2 regions of the Streptomyces sp. NPDC028368 genome follow, and region 2 is predicted to be linked to the other one. Evidence: riboswitches for the same ligand, from Rfam matches in the RefSeq annotation. Region 2 holds a riboswitch; the other holds the start of a gene.
The links. A riboswitch is a leader RNA that binds a small molecule or an ion and turns the genes downstream of it on or off. The one in region 2 is predicted to bind glycine.
Positions count from the first base shown of each region.

Region 1: another riboswitch for glycine. It lies ahead of gcvP (aminomethyl-transferring glycine dehydrogenase); the one in region 2 lies ahead of gcvT (glycine cleavage system aminomethyltransferase GcvT).

Region 1 is NZ_JBVHTY010000038.1:6,724-13,627, reverse strand. Features, by position in the region: gene gcvP (aminomethyl-transferring glycine dehydrogenase) at 1-2,615, opposite strand, end outside; glycine riboswitch at 2,803-2,900, opposite strand; gene ACZ4S3_RS40060 (PRC-barrel domain-containing protein) at 3,016-3,399, shown strand; gene ACZ4S3_RS40055 (DNA polymerase IV) at 3,309-4,763, opposite strand; gene ACZ4S3_RS40050 (MerR family transcriptional regulator) at 4,830-5,435, opposite strand; gene ACZ4S3_RS40045 (bifunctional nuclease family protein) at 5,624-6,094, opposite strand; gene ftsR (transcriptional regulator FtsR) at 6,148-6,897, opposite strand.
Region 2 is NZ_JBVHTY010000011.1:11,633-18,536, forward strand. Features, by position in the region: gene ACZ4S3_RS24560 (L-serine ammonia-lyase) at 1-1,001, opposite strand, end outside; gene glyA (serine hydroxymethyltransferase) at 1,789-3,048, opposite strand; gene gcvH (glycine cleavage system protein GcvH) at 3,152-3,529, opposite strand; gene gcvT (glycine cleavage system aminomethyltransferase GcvT) at 3,687-4,814, opposite strand; glycine riboswitch at 4,848-4,956, opposite strand; glycine riboswitch at 4,957-5,052, opposite strand; gene ACZ4S3_RS24580 (AAA family ATPase) at 5,333-5,977, shown strand; gene ACZ4S3_RS24585 (enhanced serine sensitivity protein SseB) at 6,069-6,887, shown strand.

The sequences.
Region 1 (6,904 bases), on a different contig from region 2:
AACCGGTCCAGCTCGTTCAGGTCCTCGCTCTCGGTCGGCTCGATCATCAGCGTGCCGGCCACCGGGAAGGACATCGTCGGCGCGTGGAACCCGTAGTCGATGAGCCGCTTGGCGACATCGTCGATGCTCACGCCGGTCGCCTTGGTCAGCGGCCGGACATCGATGATGCACTCGTGTGCCACCAGGCCGCCGGGGCCGGTGTAGAGCACCGGGTAGTGCGGCTCCAGGCGCTTGGCGATGTAGTTGGCGCTGAGGACCGCGACCTGGGTGGCCCGCTTGAGGCCTTCGCCGCCCATCAGGCGGACGTACGCCCAGGAGATCGGCAGAATACCGGCCGAGCCCCAGGGGGCCGCGGAGATCGGCCCGACGCCCGTCTCGGGGCCCGCGGTGGGCTGCAGCGGGTGGTTGGGCAGGTACGGCGCCAGGTGGGCGCGGACGCCAACCGGGCCGACGCCGGGACCGCCGCCGCCGTGCGGGATGCAGAAGGTCTTGTGCAGGTTGAGGTGCGAGACATCGCCGCCGAACTTGCCGGGCTCGGCGAGGCCGACCAGCGCGTTGAGGTTGGCACCGTCGACGTAGACCTGGCCGCCGGCGTCGTGCACCGCCGCGCAGATCTGGGTGATGTGCTCCTCGAACACGCCGTGCGTGGAGGGGTAGGTGACCATCAGGACCGCGAGCTCGTCACGGTGCTTGTCGATCTTGGCGTGCAGATCGTCGGTGTCGACCTCGCCGTCCTCGCCGGTCTTGACGACGACGACCTTCATGCCGGCCATCACGGCGCTGGCGGCGTTGGTGCCGTGCGCCGAGGAGGGGATCAGGCAGACGGTGCGCTGCTCGTCGCCGTTGGCACGGTGATAGGCGCGCACGGCCAGCAGACCGGCCAGCTCGCCCTGCGATCCGGCGTTCGGCTGGATGGAGACCTTGTCGTAGCCGGTGACCGTGGCGAGCCGCTCCTCCAGCTCCTGGATCAGCGTCAGATAGCCCTGCGCCTGGTCGGCGGGTGCGAAGGGGTGCAGCTGGCCGAACTCGGGCCAGGTGACCGGCTCCATCTCGGTGGTGGCGTTCAGCTTCATCGTGCAGGAGCCGAGCGGGATCATGCCGCGGTCCAGCGCGTAGTCCTTGTCGGCCAGCGTGCGCAGGTAGCGCAGCATCGCGGTCTCGGAACGGTGCTGGTGGAAGACCGGGTGGGCAAGGTAGTCGTCGCCGCGCAGCAGCCCCTGAGGCAACGTTTCCGCAGCGACGGCGTCCAGCTGCTCGACGTCGCCGGTCACCCCGAAGGCGCCCCAGACACCGGCCAGCTGCGCACGCCCGGTGGTCTCGTCGCAGGCGATACCGACCAGGTCGGCGTCCACCAGGCGGAGGTTCACACCGGCCTCGCGGGCCTTGGCGACGACCTCGGCGGCCCGGCCGGGCACCCGCGCGGTGAGCGTGTCGAAGTACGCGCCGTGCACGATCTCCACCCCGCCGGCCCGCAGGCCCTCGGCCAGGACGGCGGCGTAGCGGTGGGTGCGCCGGGCGATGGTCCGCAGGCCGTCGGGGCCGTGGTAGACGGCGTACATCCCGGCCATGACGGCGAGCAGCACCTGAGCGGTGCAGATGTTGCTGGTGGCCTTCTCGCGGCGGATGTGCTGCTCGCGGGTCTGCAGGGCCAGGCGGTAGGCCTTGTTGCCGTCCGCGTCGACCGAGACGCCCACCAGACGGCCGGGCAGGCTGCGGGCGAACTTGTCGCGTACGGCCATGAAGCCGGCGTGCGGCCCGCCGAAGCCCATCGGGACGCCGAAGCGCTGGGTGGTGCCCACCGCGATGTCCGCGCCGAGCTCGCCGGGCGAGGTCAGCAGCGTCAGGGCGAGCAGGTCGGCGGCGACGGTGACGACCGCGCCCAGCTCCTGGGCCTGGGCTATGACGGCGCGCGGGTCACGCACCGCGCCGGAGGCACCCGGGTACTGCAGCAGCACGCCGAAGACGCCGCGCTCGGCGATCTCGGCGGGGATGCCGTCGCTCAGGTCCGCGACGACGACCTCGACGCCGGTCGGCTCGGCGCGGGTCTGGATCACCGCGACGGTCTGCGGCAGACAGTCCGCGTCGACCAGGAAGACGCCCTCCTTGACCTTGCCGATACGGCGGGAGAGCGCCATGGCCTCGGCCGCGGCGGTGCCCTCGTCCAGCAGGGAGGCACCGGAGGTCGGCAGGCCGGTCAGGTCGGCGACCATGGTCTGGAAGTTCAGCAGCGCCTCCAGACGGCCCTGCGAGATTTCCGGCTGGTAGGGCGTGTAGGCCGTGTACCAGGAGGGGTTCTCCATGACGTTGCGCAGGATCACCGGCGGGGTGAACGTGCCGTAGTAACCGAGTCCGATCATGGAGGCGAGGACCTGGTTACGGTCCGCGAGGCCGCGCAGCTCCTTGAGCACCTCGGCCTCCGTACGGGCCTGCGGCAGGCCGAGCGCCTCCGCGCTCTTGATCACGTCGGGTACGGCGGTGTCGGTGAGATCGTCCAGCGATCCGAAGCCGACCTGCGCGAGCATCTTGGCCTGCGCCTCGTGGTCGGGACCGACGTGCCGACGCTCGAAGGGGGTGCCGCGCTCCAGCTCGGTCAAGGAGATGCGATTGGTGGTCATCTGCGGGGGCCTCCTGGTCATTGCGACCTACGAGGGGCACCAAGGCGCTGGTGCCCGGACGGCCTCCCCCTCTGTCATCTCAACCTGAGAGCTTCACCGGGCCGCGGGCTGCGGGCCGGCTTTCACCGTCGGTGAGGAGGGGCCCGGCACCATGCCGTCCGCGGCCCGCCCTGCTTTCCAGAGTGACCTCGTCCATGCGGTACGGATGCCTGAGAGATTCCGGGGAGGATTTGCTCCTTCGGCGCCCCCGCCGCGAACGGCAAGGGACTCTCCCGCATGGGGTCAGCGGCCATCCGTCAGCCTACCAGCGCACCTCAAGAGGGAACCCTCGAGTGGCCAGGGCATGAAATGTGCCGTTTGGTAGTTGTCACAATGCCGTTGCGACCACGAAGGAGGGGCTGTGCACACAGATATCGATCCCCGGAGCCTGATCGGCCGCAAAGCGTTCGACCGGAACGGCACCAAGATCGGGACCATTGACGAGGTATATCTCGATGACGCGACAGGCGAGCCGGAGTGGGCTGCGGTGCGTACCGGCCTCTTCAGCCGGGATGCGTTCGTCCCCCTGGAACCGAGCGAGCTGGGCGATGAGGGGCTGCAGATCCCCTACGACCGCAAGCTGATCAAGGATGCCCCGGACTTCGGGGTGGGCCGCCATCTCTCCCCCGAGCAGGAACTCCAGCTGTACCACCATTACCGACTGGATATCTCCTCCCCCGCCTCCGACCCCCGCCCGCCCTCGGGCGACAAGGACTTCGGCCGGGTCGCCGGCTCCGAGGACTGAGCACCCGCAGGCGCCCCGCCCACCAGCGGCAATGGTTCCCCCGGCCGCAGCGCCGGGTCATCGACGGCAAAGGTCCGCACCCTCCCCGGTGCGGACCACGGCTGTTCAAAACGTACGGTCACCCTCCCCACCCCGCTGCCCTGCACCCAGCCGCTGCCGAATTCGTCGTGCACCACATCGAGCCCCGGATGCCAGCGCCGCGGCCGCTCCTCCGCCGTCTCCGGCTCCCCCGCCGCATCCGCCACCGGCTCCGCCGCGGCCCTGGCCGCCGCCTCCTCGGCCTCCTGCTCCGTCGCGAACTGGGCGAACAGATCCTCCTGCGTGAAATCGGCCAGCCCGCTGACCCCCACGCCGAGGAGCCGCACCCCGCCCGTGGTGTCCACCGTCTCCAGCAGCCGCGCCACCGCCTCCCGTACGACCGCGGGGTCGTCCGTGGGCCCGCGCAGCGTCTCCGACCTGGTCAGCGTCGAGAAGTCGTAGTTACGCACCTTGATCACCACCGTGCGCCCGGACCGCCCGGCCGCCCGCAGCCGCTGCACACAGCGCTCGGCCAGCCGCACCAGCTCGGCCCGCACCCGCGTCCGGTCGGTCAGATCGACCTCGAAGGTGTCCTCGACCGAAACGGACTTCGCATCCCGCTCGGCCACCACCGGGCGGTCGTCCTGCCCCAGCGCCATCGCATGCAGCCCGGCCCCATGCGACTTCCCCAGCAGCCGCACCAGCTCGTCCTGCCCCGCCTCCGCGGTCTCCGCGACGGTGTGGATCCCGGCCCGGCGCAGCGCCTCGGCCGTCGCCGGCCCCACCCCGGGCAGCGTCCGCACCGGCATCGGCCCCAGCAGCTCCCGCTCCGTGCCGGGCTCGATCACCACCAGGCCGTCCGGCTTCGCCGCCTCGGACGCGATCTTCGCCAGCATCTTGGCCCCGGCGAGCCCCACCGAGCCGGTCAGCCCCGTGGCCTCCCGTATCTCCCGCCGCAGCCGCTCCCCCACGCCCCGTACGGCACCCACCTCGGCCGCGACACCGCCCGCCTCCAGGTCCACGAACGCCTCGTCCAGGCTCAGCGGCTCCACCAGCGGCGACAGCGCATGCAGCAGCTCCATCACCTTGTCACTCACCTGGCGGTACAGCTCGAAACGCGGACTGAGATAGGCGGCGTTGGGACACAGTCGACGCGCCTGCGCGGTCGGCATGGCGGAGCGGATCCCGAAGACCCGTGCTTCGTACGACGCCGTGGCGACCACCCCGCGCGGCCCGATCCCGCCGACGATCACGGGCTTGCCGCGCAGGCTCGGCTTGGCCGCCTGCTCGGCGGCCGCAAAGAACGCATCCATGTCCAGATGCAGAATCGTCGGCGCGGCTCTCACATGTCCGATGCTGCCGCATGGCACTGACAATCGACCCGATGCCGGGCCGGGAGCTGTGTGCGGGGCTCAGCCGGCCCGGTGGCGCCGCCGCGCCAGCTCGTCGCGCGGGTTCTTCCCGACCAGCGTCTCGCCGGTGTCCAGACGCTCTCCGTGCAGTTCGGAGAGCGCGCTCTCCACGTCCCGCAGCACCACGCCGACGGCGATCCCGAAGACGCCCTGGCCGCCTTGGAGCAGATCGACGACCTGATCGGGCGAGGTGCACTCGTAGACCGTGGCGCCGTCGCTCATCAGCGTCATCCGGGTCAGATCGTCCAGCCCGCGCGAGCGCAGATGCTGGACGGCGGTACGGATGTTCTGCAGCGAGACCCCGGTGTCCAGCAGCCGCTTGACGATCTTGAGGACGACGACGTCCCGGAAGTTGTACAGCCGCTGGGTGCCGGAGCCGTAGGCCGGGCGCACACTCGGCTCCACCAGGCCGGTGCGCGCCCAGTAGTCGAGTTGCCGGTAGGTGATCCCCGCCGCCGCACACGCGGTCGGACCGCGGTAGCCGATGGTGCCCGTCGCGCAGTCCCCCGACACCGCGGCGGGCTGTGCCGGTGCGCGGTTCACTGCTGCATTCGGGTGGAGCGGCAACGCCCCTTCCGCCGCCGTACCGTCACCGGTGATTGCCACGCCGCCCTCCGTCCTCCACGTCCCGGACGGGACCTGCCTTATCGACGGTATGCAGTCACCTGGGGTGCGTCAACGATCGCCGCGCTCGCCACGCCGAGTGATAATCACCCTACGAGTGGTTTCTCGTGACCTCGCGCGGGGAATGGCTAAATAGTTTGGCCGGAATCAGACGCTTCGGCCGGCCGATGTCACTGGCTGCTGCCGAAGTCCTCGGGCGAGATCTGATCGAGGAACTCTCGGAACTTCTCCACCTCGTCCTCCTGCTCGTCCGGGATCGCGATGCCCGCATCGTCCAGCACACCGTCGGTACCGAAAATCGGCGTCCCAGTGCGCAGCGCCAGCGCTATGGCGTCCGACGGACGCGCGCTGACCTCGACTCCGCTGGCAAAGACCAGTTCGGCGTAGAACACTCCTTCGCGCAGATCCGTGATCCGGACCTGCGTCAGTTCCTGGCCCACCGCTTCGAGCACGTCCTTGAAAAGGTCATGCGTCAGCGGCCTGGCAGGGACCATGCCCTGCTGGGCAAAGGCGATGGCGGTGGCCTCCCCTGGCCCGATCCAAATGGGCAAGTAGCGATCGCCTCCCACCTCCCGCAGGAGCACGATCGGTTGGCTGGAAGGCATTTCCACCCGGACACCCACGACGTCGAGCTCGTTCACACAGCAACCCTAGGACGTGCCCGGCAGGTTTGGGTAGTCGGGCCGTCATTTGCTCACTGGAGCTGGCCCCGCAGCGCGGTCTGAACCAATGCCGCATGGAGTCGTACGGACAGCGTCGCCAGCTCCCTGGCGGTGGCCTCCGCATGGGCTCTGGTCTGCGGATTACGGTGCCGCCGAAGGGGGGCCACGACCTGTTCCACCAGGCCCGCCTCACGCTCGGCGGCCGCCTTCACGGCTCGCAGATGCCGCGGCTCGAGACCAAAACGTCCCAGCTCGGCGACCAGTTTCGCCACCGTGACGGCCTCGCTGTCATAGCTGCCGTCGGGACCGGGGACGACGAGTCCGTACGACTCCCAGTCGGCGAGCGCCGCCTCGTCGACCTCAGCGGCCGCCAGCAGCCCGGCCCGGCTGACCCGGGCCGCCGCCGGGCGGTCCTCGTCCGGCTCACGCATGCCCGGCACCAGGTCCCGGGAGGAAGTGGCCTGGGCCGGTAGCTGCACCTGCTCACCGCGCTCCAGGGCGTCCAGATGCTCCCGGATGACCTTCAGCGGAAGATAGTGGTCCCGCTGCATCCGCAGAACGCCGGCCAGCCGCTCGACGTCGGCAGCGGTGAATTTGCGGTACCCGGAAGGCGTGCGCTTCGGCTCGACCAGCCCCTCGGCCTCCAGGAAGCGAATCTTGGAGATGGTGACCTCGGGGAATTCCTCGCGCAGCAAAGTGAGCACCGTACCGATGCTCACCGGCTTGCCGTCCGAGGAGGCGGCGCCGGAAGAACCGGCACCGCCCGTCGGTGATTGGCGCATATGCCTT
Region 2 (6,904 bases):
TCCTTGAAGAGCATGCCGATGGCGCCGGCGGCGAGCAGGAAGCGGACCACGCCTTCCTCGTTGGCGCCGGGGATGAAGTTGACGTAGTAGTGCAGCACGGCGGGGATGATCCCGGCCGCGCCGTTGGTGGGCGCGGTCACCACCCGGCCACCGGCGGCGTTCTCCTCGTTGACGGCCATCGCATAGAGGGTGACCCACTCCATGGCGTGAGCCGCGTGGTCGCCCTCGGAACGCAGGGCGCGGGCGGCGTTGGCGGCGCGGCGCCGCACCTTCAGCCCGCCCGGCAGGATCCCCTCGCGGGCCATGCCACGCTCCACGCACCCCTGCATGACGCGCCAGATCTCCAGCAGCCCCTCGCGGATCTCCTCCTCGGTGCGCCAGGCCTTCTCGTTCTCCAGCATCAGCGCGGCGATGGACAGGCCGGTCTCGTGGGAGCGGCGCAGCAGCTCGTCGCCGGTGCGGAAGGGGTGCTTGAGCACGGTGTCGTCGAGCTTGATGCGGTCCTCGCCCACCGCGTCCTCGTCCACGACGAAGCCGCCGCCGACGGAGTAGTACGTCTTCTCCAGCAGCGGCGCGCCGCCGGCGTCGTACGCGAAGAGGGTCATGCCATTGGCGTGGTACGGCAGGGAGCGGCGGCGGTGCAGGATCAGCTCGCGGCTCTCGTCGAAGTCGATCTCGTGGGCGGCACCGATCTCCTCGCCGAGCAGGCGCAGGCGGCCGGTGCTGCGGATGCGCTCCACCTGGTCGTCGGCGGTCTCCACATCGACCGTGCGCGGGGAGTGCCCCTCCAGGCCCAGCAGTACGGCCTTGGGCGTGCCGTGGCCGTGGCCGGTGGCACCGAGGGAGCCGAAGAGCTCGGCGCGTATGGAGGTCGTCTGGGCGAGCAGACCGTCCTTCTTGAGCCGGCCGACGAACATGCGGGCGGCGCGCATCGGGCCGACGGTGTGGGAGCTGGAGGGGCCGATGCCGATGGAGAAGAGGTCGAAGACGGAGATGGCCACGGTGGCGGACTCCCTTGTCTGCTCGTGATGGATGGTGGAGCGGCGGAGCTGTGGGGGCGGGGGTGGAGCCCATACGGCAGCAGGCACGTTTCTGCGCCGACTTTTGAGCGTAACCCGGATGGCGGCATGGGCCTACGGACGCGAATCGTCAGGTGGCCGTCATCACGGATAACGGCAGATGGCGCGGCCTTGCAGCGAGGGGGCGGGGGCGGGGTGGGGGACGGGCACGAGCAGACCGGCAGACCGGCGGGGCGGCGGGGCCTGGGGGTCCGGGACCGGTGTCCGGTCCCGGACCCACGGCTGGCGCCCTGCGCCGTGGAGCGCATCCCGTGCTGCACTCCACGGTGCTCCGCCGTGCGGCACCGCATCCCGCGGCGCGCCGACCCGGTCCCGGGACCGGTACTGGCGCATCGCCAAGGGCGGTCCTGCGCATCGCGCAGGGCGTATATGTCGCCACGCCCTGGCGGATGCGCGCTGTGTGCCTCGTCTCTCGCCCGCACGGTGTGCCTTGCCCGTCGCCTCCTTCCTACTCCAGCAACGATTACGGAGTGTAATCAGTTCCTGTGGAGTTCTGGCGGAGAGTGACGGGCTTTGGTGTTGGCGGGCGCCGCGCGATGCACTGAATGACGCAGTCACCGAGTCGGTCAGTCAGTCAGTCGCTGACTCCGTGACCGACTGATTGACTCAGCGGCTGATCGGTGACCGGACTCAGTGCATTACGCGGCGAGCGGCACCGTGCCGAGTGGCACCGTGTCGAGCGGCACCGTGCCGAGCGCGGTGAATCGCGTCACAGGGACGGGTACAGCGGGTACTTCTCCGCCAGTGCCGTGACCCGGGCCTTCAGCGACTCGACGTCGTACGACGGCTTGAGCGCCTCGGCGATGATGTCGGCGACCTCGCGGAAGTCCTCGGCCGTGAAGCCGCGGGTGGCCAGCGCGGGGGTGCCGATGCGCAGGCCGGAGGTGACCATCGGGGGGCGGGGGTCGTTCGGGATGGCGTTGCGGTTGACCGTGATGCCGACCTCGTGGAGGCGGTCCTCGGCCTGCTGACCGTCCAGGTCGCTGTTGCGCAGGTCGACCAGGACCAGGTGGACGTCGGTGCCGCCGGAGAGGACGGAGACGCCGACCTCGGTGACGTCCGGCTGGATCAGGCGCTCGGCGAGGATGCGGGCGCCGTCCAGGGTGCGCTGCTGGCGCTCCTTGAACTCCTCGGACGCCGCGACCTTGAAGGAGACCGCCTTGGCCGCGATGACGTGCTCCAGCGGGCCACCCTGCTGACCCGGGAAGACCGCCGAGTTGATCTTCTTGGCGAGTTCCTGGGTGGAGAGGATGACGCCGCCGCGGGGGCCGCCCAGCGTCTTGTGGGTGGTGGTGGTGACGACGTGGGCGTGCGGCACCGGGGAGGGGTGCAGGCCCGCGGCCACCAGGCCGGCGAAGTGCGCCATGTCCACCATCAGGTACGCGCCGACCTCGTCGGCGATGCGGCGGAACTCGGCGAAGTCCAGCTGGCGCGGGTACGCGGACCAGCCGGCGACGATCAGCTTCGGGCGGTGCTCCTTGGCGAGGCGCTCGACCTCTTCCATGTCGACCAGGTTGGTCTTCTCGTCGACGTGGTAGGGCACCACGTTGTAGAGCTTGCCGGAGAAGTTGATCTTCATGCCGTGGGTCAGGTGCCCGCCGTGCGCGAGGTTCAGACCCAGGATGGTGTCGCCCGGCTTGATCAGCGCGAACATCGCCGCGGCGTTGGCCTGCGCACCGGAGTGCGGCTGGACGTTGGCGGCCTCGGCGCCGAAGAGCGCCTTGATGCGGTCGATGGCGATCTGCTCGACGACATCGACGTGCTCGCAGCCGCCGTAGTAGCGGCGGCCGGGGTAGCCCTCGGCGTACTTGTTGGTGAGGACGGAGCCCTGGGCCTCCATGACGGCGACGGGAGCGAAGTTCTCCGACGCGATCATCTCGAGGGTGGACTGCTGGCGGTGGAGCTCGGCGTCGACGGCGGCGGCGACGTCGGGGTCGAGCTCATGGAGGGAGCTGTTGAGAAGCGACATGAGTCTTTCCTGGAGTCAGGGGGCTCGATGGGGGTCCCCCCGGACGGAGTCCGGGAGAGCTTCCACGCGGGCGGCGGCAGGGACGGGGAAGGGCCGGGAGGCCTCAGCCCTGGACGAAGGCGGCGTACTCGTCGGCCGAGAGCAGGTCGCCCGGCTCGCCGCTGATCTTCACCTTGAACAGCCAACCGCCCTCGAACGGGGCGGAGTTCACCAGCGAGGGGTCGGCGACGACGTCCTCGTTGGTCTCCACGATCTCGCCGTCGACGGGCGCGTAGAGATCGCTGACCGACTTGGTGGACTCCAGCTCACCGCAGGTCTCGCCCGCCGTGATCGCCGTGCCGACCTCGGGCAGGTCCACGTAGACGACATCGCCGAGCGCGTTGGCGGCGTGCTCGGTGATACCGACCGTCGACACGCCGTTGTCGGCGGCCGACAGCCACTCGTGCTCCTTGCTGTAGCGCAGCTGCTGGGGGTTGCTCATGGCTCGATTCTCCTGTACGCGAAGGTGTGATCGTGAAAGGGGTCTGGCGCGTCTTGCACAGTGAGACGGCAGCGGGTGCCGCTCCCGTGGTGAACCGTTACGTCAGAACGTCGGACGCTGACATCCGCCGCTGACTTCCGCTGCTTGCTTCCGGCGCTTACTTCTGGCGCTTGTAGAAGGGCAGCGCGACGACCTCGTACGGCTCATGGCTTCCACGGATGTCCACGGCCACACCCTCGGTGCCCGGCGTGGCGTAGGCCGCGTCCACGTAGGCGATGGCGAGCGGCTTGCCCAGGGTGGGGGAGGGTGCCCCGGAGGTGACCTCGCCGATGACCGTGCCGTCGGCCGCGACGACCTGGTAACCGGCGCGCGGCACCCGGCGCCCCTCGGCGATCAGTCCGACCAGCTTGCGCGGCGGGGTGACCTCGGCGCGCTCGGCGGCCGCCGTCAGCGCGCCCCGGCCCACGAAGTCACCGTTGTTGGTGGTCTTCTCGAATTTCACGACCCGGCCCAGGCCCGCGTCGAACGGCGTGGTCGCGGTGGTCAGCTCGTGCCCGTACAGCGGCATGCCCGCCTCCAGACGCAGCGTGTCGCGGCAGGAGAGCCCGCACGGGACCAGCCCGGCGTCCTTGCCCGCCTCGGTCAGCGCCTCCCAGAGGGCGACCGCGTCCGCGGGCCGTACGAACAGCTCGAAGCCGTCCTCGCCGGTGTAGCCGGTACGGGCGATCAGTGCCGGGACACCGGCGACGGTGCCCGGCAGGCCCGCGTAGTACTTGAGGCCGTCCAGATCGGCGTCGGTCAGGCGCTTGAGGATGCCGGGGGACTCCGGTCCCTGGACGGCGAGCAGGGCGTACGCGTCCCGGTCGTCGCGGACCGCGGCGTCGAAACCGGCCTGCCGCTGCATCAGCGCGTCCAGCACCACCTGGGCGTTGGAGGCGTTGGCGACGACCATGTACTCCTGGTCGGCCAGGCGGTAGACGATCAGGTCGTCGAGGATGCCGCCCTGCGCATCGCAGATCATGGTGTAGCGGGCACGGCCGGTCTTGACTCCGCCGATGTTGCCCACCAGCGCGTAGTCGAGGAGGTCGGCGGCCTGCGGTCCGGTGACGGTGATCTCGCCCATGTGGGAGAGGTCGAAGAGACCGGCGCGGGTGCGGACGGCGACGTGTTCGTCGCGCTCGCTGCCGTAACGCAGCGGCATGTCCCAGCCGGCGAAGTCGGTCATGGTCGCGCCGAGCGCGCGATGGGTTTCATCCAGCGCGGTGCGGCGGGGGGCATCAGTCATGGTTCTGGGCTCCCAGGCATGGGTGACAAGACGTTCTCCCCATCTGTCATCGGAACCTGAGAGGTTCACCGGGATCCCGCGAACGGACCCGGTTTGCACCTTGGGTGGAGCCGCACCGCTGCGGCTCGCTTTTCAGATCTGCCTCGCCCGCGCGGTATAGGGGCCTGAGAGATTCAAGGGAGGACTTGCTCCTTCGGCGCCCCGCCGTGGCGGCCGGGGACTCTCCCGCGCGGATTCAAGCGGCCGGTATGCAGTTGGCTGTGCACAGGTGAGCAGAGGTGCGCACGTGGCGCCGACATCATTGCACGGGATCGCCGGATGGAGGAGGGGTGGCCGTCACCCGGTCACGACGTGGGCAGATCCGGCAATCGCCTTGAAGGGCATTACCTTTTCTTGACACTCTGCGGGGAGGGGACGGGACCGAACGGACCCGAACCGGACCGGGAGGGGCGATCACGGTGCACAGCGAAGCCGCATTCGCGACAACGTCAGGGGTCGCTCCCCAGGGACCGCCGGCCGTGGCGCGCCGTCCTCGGCGCGCGCCGAGGAATGTCGTACGGCCCGGCCGCGGCGCCGGCGTCGTGGACCTGCGGGGCGCCGGCCGCGCCCCGGTGGAGATGCGCTTCCCGGCGGGCGATCTGGTGGTGGTCTCCGGGCTGCCCGGCAGCGGCAAGAGCACCCTGATGCACCGCATCGTGCCGTCGCTGGACGCGCGGGGCGCCGCGGTGCACCGCATCGATTCGCAGGACGTGCGCGAGCGCTGGGAGCGGGGCAGGCTGCGCCGGCTGCCGTACGGGCTCTACCGTCCGCTGGTCCGGGCCGCGCACTACCTCGGGCTGCGCCGGGCGCTGCGTTCCGGTGCCAGCGTGGTGGTGCACGACTGCGGGACGCTCGCCTGGGTGCGCCGGTGGATCGCGCGGGCGGCCCGGCGCGACGGCCGTGGGCTGCATCTGGTGCTGCTGGATGTGCCGCCCCGGGTGGCGCTGTCCGGCCAGCGGTCGCGGGGGCGCGGGGTTTCGGGCTATGCCTTCGCGCGGCACCGGGGTGCGGTGGGCCGGCTGGTCGGTGCGGCCGAGTCGGGGCGGCTGCCGCGCGGGTTCGGCTCGGTGGTGCTGCTGGACCGGCGCGCGGCGACCGTGCTGGAGACGGTCGGTTTCGACTGAGCCGGCGGGCCCCTGCCCCGCACGTCCCGCCTCCCGGTTTCTCGTCTAGGGTCGTTGGCCAGATGGCGCGGTTCGGAACGGGTGGATGCAGATGACATTTCCGGAGCAGGGGAACTTTCCGGAGCAGGGAATACCGCAGCTGGCCTGGCCTGCGAACGAGTTGGAAGAAGTGCTCTCGGCCGCGGTCGGGCACCCGGGCGCGGGTGGCCGGATCGTGGAGGTCCTGGGGCGCAGCCGGGTGTGGGTGCCGCTGCCCAACGGCGGCGGACCGGAGTACGCGGGGCCGGGCGGGCGCGGACTGGATCTGCCCACGGTCGAGATCGAGGGCGTGGCATACGTTCCGGTCTTCAGCTCCGAGCAGGAGTTCATGAAGGCCGTCGGGTCGCATATGTCCTTCACCGTCGCCCCGGCCCGGGAGTTCGCCCGCGGCCTGCCGCCGAAGCTGGGGATCGCGGTCAACCCGGACGGCACCATCGGCGTCCCGCTGCCGCCGCTCGCGGTGGCCGAACTGTGCCGGGCGGGGCGTGCGGAGGCGGACGGCGGTCTGCCGAGCGGCGGCCGGGTGCGGCTCTTCGAGCCGGACTGGCAGGAGGAGCCGGTGGACTTCCTGGCCGCGGCCGGACTGGAGTTCTCCGGTGCCGGAATTGTCCTGACTGCCCGGCGTGCCCTGGCAAGTGTCGAGGGCGACACGCCCACACTGTTCGTCGGTGTTCAGATGGCGGCCGACCTCTCCGCGCTGCACGACGGCACCGCCCGCCAGGCGGCCCTGGATGCCCTCGGACGTGCGCTCGGCGCGGTGCCGGTGCCCTGGCCCGTACAGCTGGTCATGCTCGACATCGCCCAGGGTGATCCCGTCGCCGACTGGATGCTGGAGCGCGTGCGGCCCTTCTACTCCCGGGACCACTCGTAAGCTGGTTGGATGACGGG